2 regions of the Cobetia sp. 4B genome follow, and region 1 is predicted to be linked to the other one. Evidence: predicted binding sites of a transcription regulator. Region 1 holds the regulator's gene; the other holds the start of a gene.
The links. The regulator sigma-54, encoded in region 1, starts transcription at its own class of promoters, with help from an activator protein. The targets are predictions, from matches to a motif close to TGGCACNNNNNTTGCTNT.
Positions count from the first base shown of each region.

Region 2: glnA (glutamate--ammonia ligase) is a predicted target of sigma-54. The motif match lies at 2,092-2,109, and genes of this name have one in related genera.

Region 1 covers NZ_CP059843.1:815,485-818,910, reverse strand. Annotated here, with positions in the region: gene lptA (lipopolysaccharide transport periplasmic protein LptA) at 1-408, shown strand, start outside; gene lptB (LPS export ABC transporter ATP-binding protein) at 412-1,152, shown strand; gene H2O77_RS03435 (RNA polymerase factor sigma-54) at 1,386-2,834, shown strand.
Region 2 covers NZ_CP059843.1:4,204,414-4,207,839, reverse strand. Annotated here, with positions in the region: gene typA (translational GTPase TypA) at 1-1,601, opposite strand, end outside; gene glnA (glutamate--ammonia ligase) at 2,244-3,426, shown strand, end outside.

The sequences.
Region 1 (3,426 bases):
GACAAGGCCGGTACCGCCACCTACACCGGCCAGGTGGAAATGCGCCAGGGCAGCATGAAACTCGATGCCAGCCGCGTCGATATCAGCCGCGCCGGCAGCGGCGAGATCTCGCTGGTCAAGGCCACCGGCAAGCGTGCCTACCTGGAACAGCAACCCGCACCCGACGAGGAGCTGGTCAAGGGCTGGGCCGACACCATCCGCTACCATGCACTGGAGCGCCGCGTGGAGCTGGTCGGCAACGCGCGTCTCGAGAAAGGCGATGACACCTTCGAAGGCGGCTACGTGGAGTACTTCCTCGACAAGCGCCAGGTGAACGCCAACAACAGCAAGACGGCACAGCAGACCGAAGGCGGTCGCGTGCACATGACTCTGACGCCCCGCGGCGCCAATGCCAGCAAGGAAAACTGAGTCATGACTGCTGCTACTCCACGTACGCTGAGCGCTCGCCATCTGGCCAAGGCCTACAAGGGCCGCAAGGTGGTCAAGGACATCTCGCTGGAGATCCGCCAGGGCGACATCGTCGGCCTGCTGGGCCCCAACGGCGCCGGCAAGACGACCTCGTTCTACATGATCGTCGGACTGGTGCGCGCCGATGCCGGCAACGTCTCCATCGATGACAAGGACCTCTCCGCTGCCGCCATGCATCAGCGTGCACGCGCCGGCATCGGCTATCTGCCGCAGGAAGCGTCGATCTTCCGCAAGCTGTCGGTGGCCGACAACATCATGGCGATTCTGGAGACCCGCAAGGACCTGGATCGCAATGGCCGCAAGGCACGCCTTGAAGAGTTGCTCGAGGAATTCAGCATCACGCACATCCGCGCCAGCGCCGGTATGAGCCTGTCCGGTGGTGAGCGTCGACGGGTCGAGATCGCCCGGGCGCTTGCCACCGAGCCGGACTTCGTACTGCTCGATGAGCCCTTCGCCGGCGTCGACCCCATCTCGGTGGGCGAGATCAAGAGCATCGTGCGCCAACTGCGCGATCGTGGCATCGGTGTGCTGATCACCGACCACAACGTGCGCGAGACACTCGATATCTGTGACACCGCCTATATCGTCGGCGATGGCCAGATCATCGCCCACGGTGACGCGGACTCCATCCTGGCCAACCAGCAGGTGCGCGACGTCTACCTGGGTCACGAGTTCACGCTCTAGGGTCAGCGGCTGCGCTGAGTCCTCGCGAGGCAAAAGCTTCAAAAGCCGCTGCGTGATTTTATCGCGTAGCGGCTTTTTCATGTCTGACATCAGACGCATGCATGACGTCCATACCACCTTGGTGGAAACATGGCATGCAAGTTGCTTGAATATTCACGACAACCACTTGTCAGTGCCCCGAGTCACGGTATAGCGTAGTAAGCACGTTCCTTTGCCGTGAATTGACTGACTCCATGAAACCCACCCTGCAACTCCGCCTCGGCACCTCGCTGACCATGACGCCGCAGCTCCAGCAAGCGATCCAGCTGCTGCAGCTGTCGACGCTCGACCTGCGTCAGGAGATTCAGCAAGCCCTCGAGTCCAACCCCATGTTGGAGCTCGACGAGGACTACGAGTCGCTGGATGTCGTCGAGACACAGGATTCGAGCGAGATCTCCACTGCCGACTCCTCGAGCGAGATTCCCGAGGAATACCCCCTCGACAGTGACTGGTCGGACCTCTACCAGGACCACGCCGGTAGCCTGACCAGCTCCGGCAGTGGCAGCGGGAGTGAAGAAGGGCCGGACTTCGATCGCAATACCAGCGTCGAGAGCCTGCAGGACCACCTGCGCTGGCAGCTGGCGATGACCGACCTCGATGGCCGTGAAAGCCAGATGGCGGAGAGCCTGATCGATGCCGTCGACGGTGCCGGCTATCTGAGCCTGTCTCTCGATGAGCTGGTCGATGGCCTGCGTGGCCAGGGCCTGCCCGGCCTCAAGGCCTCCGAGCTCGAGCAGGTATTGCTGCGTATGCAGCAGTTCGACCCGACCGGCGTCTTCGCCCGTGACCTACGCGAATGCCTGCTGCTACAACTGGCGCTGCTGCCGGATGATCTGCCGCTGCTGGCGCAGGCACGCCGCCTGGTACGTCAATTCCTCGAGGCACTGGGCAACGATGATCGCAAGCTGCTCAAGCGCCGCCTGAGCCTTGACGATGACGAGCTGGACCACGTCATCCGCCTGGTGCGCGCGCTCGATCCGCGTCCGGCATCCGCCTGGGGCGAGCCCGCCAGCGATTACGTGATCCCTGATCTGCTGGTGCGCCATACCCGCCATGGCTGGCAGGTCGAGCTCAACCCGGAAGCGCTGCCCAAGCTGCGCATCCAGCCGGAATACGCCGCGCTGATCAAGCGTGCCGACAAGTCCGCCGACAACACCTTTCTCAAGGACAACCTGCAGGAAGCCCGCTGGCTGATGAAGAGCCTGTCATCGCGCAATGACACCCTGCTCAAGGTCGGCCGCGAGATCATGGCGCGCCAGATCGACTTCCTCGAGCAAGGCGAGGAAGGCATGAAGCCGCTGATTCTGGCCAACATCGCCGAAGTGGTCGAGATGCACGAATCGACCATCTCGCGGGTCACTACCCAGAAGTACATCCACACCCCGCGCGGCGTCTTCGAGCTCAAGTTCTTCTTCTCGAGCCAGGTCGGTGGCAGCGGCAGTGGCGACGCCCACTCAAGCACCGCCATTCGTGCCCGCATCCGCAAGCTGATCGCGGAAGAGCCGGCCCGCAAGCCTCTCTCCGACTCACGGCTGGTCGATCTGCTCGCCAGCGATGGCATCGAGGTCGCACGCCGTACCGTGGCCAAGTATCGCGAAGCGATGGGCATCCCCTCCTCCAGCGAGCGCAAGCGTCTGGCCTGACGCGTCACCTGCGGCTGCCATGCCCTGCTCTCACCTCCACAATGGCAGCCGCCGCCAACCTCAAGCGTTGGCTTTTCCGCTCATCAGCCTCTGACTTCGCGGGCAGTGGTGCGCCTGTCGCGCGCCATGTCATTCCGGCAACCGCTCGTCAATTGCCCGTCATGGCCCATGACAGCGCGCAGAATGACGGCAAAAAAACGCCGTTCCGGCAGCGTCATTTACCGTCAATCGCATGTTTTTAAAGTCACTTTTGCGCGTATTGCACCTGGAAGACACCCGAAGAACCTCCCGGAACGCCGCTTGCTCCACGCAATCGAATCGTCTGAAAGGCGACGTACATGCAGGGATTGGCGACGAAAACCCGCCTTCTTGCGCGTCTTTCACGCACCACCCGCCAGACATGCCCTTGAAGTCCACTCCGTTACCCCTCACTGAGTTGAAGACAAGCACTGAACCACGATGCAGCGCAGCGTTGATCTTTGCGCAAAGCTTGGGCATTGTCGGTACAGACGCTCACGACATCTGACGCCACTGGCAAGGGTGCGAAAACATCGCCAGACGGTGGCCGTCAAGCCTGTTGCAGAGCGTCCGA
Region 2 (3,426 bases), 930 kb from region 1:
ACCAGGTCATTGGCACGGTTGTGGATACCGACCAGCATGCCTTCATAGACTTCGGTACCGTGACCGATGATCAGCTTGCCACGTTCCTGCAGGGTGTACAGGGCGTAGGACAGTGCCTTGCCCGGCACCATGGAGATCATGACACCGTTGCGACGCTCGACGCCTGCGCCTTCCTTCAGATCACCGTAGTGATCGAAGCGGCTGGTCAGGATGCCGGTACCGGAGGTCAGGGTCAGGAACTGACCACGGAAGCCGATCAGACCGCGAGACGGGATGATGAAGTCCAGACGCACACGACCCTTGCCATCCGGGTTCATGTTGGTCAGCTCGCCCTTGCGGTAGCCCAGCTCTTCCATGATGGAGCCCTGGTGCTGCTCTTCACAGTCGATGATGACTTCTTCGTACGGCTCCTGCTTCTTGCCGTCGATTTCCTTGATGATGACTTCCGGACGGCCCACGGCCAGTTCGAAGCCTTCACGACGCATGGATTCGATCAGAACGGAGAGGTGAAGCTCACCACGACCGGAGACGACGAACTTCTCCGGAGTCTCGCCCTGTTCGACGCGCAGTGCGACGTTGTGGATCAGTTCCTGGTCCAGACGCTCACGGATGTTGCGGCTGGTGACGAACTTGCCGTCCTGACCGGCGAACGGAGAGTCATTGACCTGGAAGGTCATGGAGACGGTCGGCTCATCGACGGTCAGCGGCGGCAGCGCCTCGACAGTGGCGGTGTCGCAGATGGTGTCGGAGATCGCGAGGTTCTCGATACCGGTGATGCAGACGATGTCGCCGGCAGTCGCCTTGTCGGTCTGCACGCGGTCCAGACCCATGTGAGTCATGACCTGGCCGATCTTGCCCTTACGGACAGCGCCTTCCTTGGTGATGATGGAAACCTGCTGACCCGGGCTGACGGCGCCGCGCTTGATGCGACCCAGACCGATGACGCCGACGTAGCTGTTGTAGTCCAGTGCGGAGATCTGCATCTGGAACGGACCGTCCAGCTCGACCTTCGGCGGCTCGACGATGTCGACGATGGACTGGAACATCGGGTCCATGGTGTCTTTCAGGTCTTCCGGATCCATACCGGCAATGCCGTTGAGGGCAGAGCAGTAGATGATCGGGAAGTCGAGCTGCTCGTCAGTCGCGCCCAGGTTGTCGAACAGATCGAAGATCTGGTCAACGACCCAGTCAGGACGAGAGCCCGGACGGTCGATCTTGTTGACGACGACGATCGGCTTCAGGCCCTGGGCGAATGCCTTCTGGGTCACGAAGCGAGTCTGCGGCATCGGGCCATCGACGGCATCGACCAGCAGCAGCACGGAATCGACCATGGACATCACGCGCTCGACTTCGCCACCGAAGTCAGCGTGCCCAGGGGTATCCACGATGTTGATGTGGTAGTCGTTCCACTGGATCGCGGTGTTCTTCGCGAGAATGGTGATGCCGCGCTCTTTTTCCTGGTCGTTGGAATCCATGATGCGTTCCTGACCCTCGGCCTTGCGGTCCAGGGTGCCAGACTGACTCAGGAGCTTGTCGACCAGGGTAGTTTTACCGTGGTCAACGTGGGCGATGATGGCTATGTTGCGAAGTTTCTCGATCACGACGGGAACCTGTGCGGAAAATGGGCGCTCGCGTACCGGGCGCTTGTGATTTGGGGCGCATTATAGGGGGCATGGCATGCCTCCTGCCAGCATCGTGCATTCACGAGGCGAGTCAGCGAGTGCCTTCAGTTGGCCTGAAGTGCCCAAATGGTTGTCTCTCAAGTCTTTTCCGCGCCCTTGTCGCGGATGAAAAAAACTTGTGAGTCGAGGCAAACATGAGGATGAAAGAAAGAAATGACCGCAATGTGATGCTGACGTGATCATCGGGTGTGAGCGGAGAAATCCCCGGGATTCAGTGTTTTGCACCAATGTGGAGCAATGGCGTTTTTTGGTGCACTCAAATGATGAATCTGCACTGCGCGGCAAGAATTTTTGCACCTTGTCGGCCCATCTTTGGTCGGGTTTTCGTGCTGCATGCATGAAGATGGTGATGTTTTTTTTCAGCATATTCATGAGCTTACTGAAATTAGCGCTGCGGCGTGCGCCATTCTGGCACGCTCGCTGCATTGTTAGAGCATCCTGTCTGATGGCTGGCATAACGACGCCGACCATGAGAGAAAAGGCTTACAAAATAGAGCAATAACCCCAGACAACGCTGACACCAACTGTAACCAGAGCCGCCGGCTCCATCGGAGAATTACCATGGCTGAGAAGACACTTGCCCTGATTGAAGAACACGAAGTCAAGTGGGTTGATCTGCGCTTCACCGACACCAAGGGCAAGGAGCAGCACGTCTCCATCCCGGCGCGTACAGTGGATGAGGAATTCTTCGAGAACGGCCAGATGTTCGATGGTTCCTCCATTGAAGGTTGGAAGGGCATCAACGAATCCGACATGATCCTGATGCCGGACGACGGCACTGCCTTCCTCGACCCGTTCACCGAAGACACCACCCTGGTGCTGCGCTGCGACGTCATCGAGCCGGCCACCATGCAGGGCTATGAGCGCGATCCGCGTTCCGTCGCCAAGCGTGCCGAGGAATTCCTGAAGTCCACTGGTCTGGGCGACACCGCCTTCTTCGGTCCGGAGCCGGAATTCTTCATCTTCGACGAAGTGCACTGGAAGAACGAGATGAACGGTTCCATGTTCAAGATCTCTTCCGAAGAAGGTGCCTGGGCGACCGATTCCACGCCGGAAGGCGGCAACCTGGGTCACCGTCCGCGTCTGAAGGGCGGCTACTTCCCGGTCCCGCCGATCGACAGCTTCCACGATATCCGTGCTGCCATGTGCAACACTCTGGAAGCCATCGGTCAGGAAGTCGAAGTTCACCACCACGAAGTGGCGAACGCCGGCCAGAACGAGATCGGCGTCAAGTTCAACACCCTGGTCAAGAAGGCCGATGAGGTTCAGGAACTCAAGTACGTGATCCACAACGTGGCTCACGCCTACGGCAAGTCCGCGACCTTCATGCCCAAGCCGCTGGTCGGTGACAACGGTTCCGGCATGCACGTTCACCAGTCCTTCTGGAAGGATGGCGACAACCAGTTCGCCGGTGACGAGTACGCGGGTCTGTCCGAAATGGCCCTCTACTACATTGGCGGCATCATCAAGCACGCTCGTGCCCTGAACGCCTTCACCAATGCGTCCACCAACTCCTACAAGCGTCTGGTGCCGGGCTTCGAAGCGCCGGTCATGCTGGCTTACTCTGCCCGCAACCGTTCCGCTTCCATCCGTATCCCGTACACCGCCAGCCCGAAAGGCAAGCGTGTCGAGGCGCGTTTCCCGGATCCGACGGCCAACCCGTACCTGGCGTTCTCCGCGATGCTGATGGCCGGTATCGACGGTATCAAGAACAAGATCCACCCGGGCGACGCGATGGACAAGA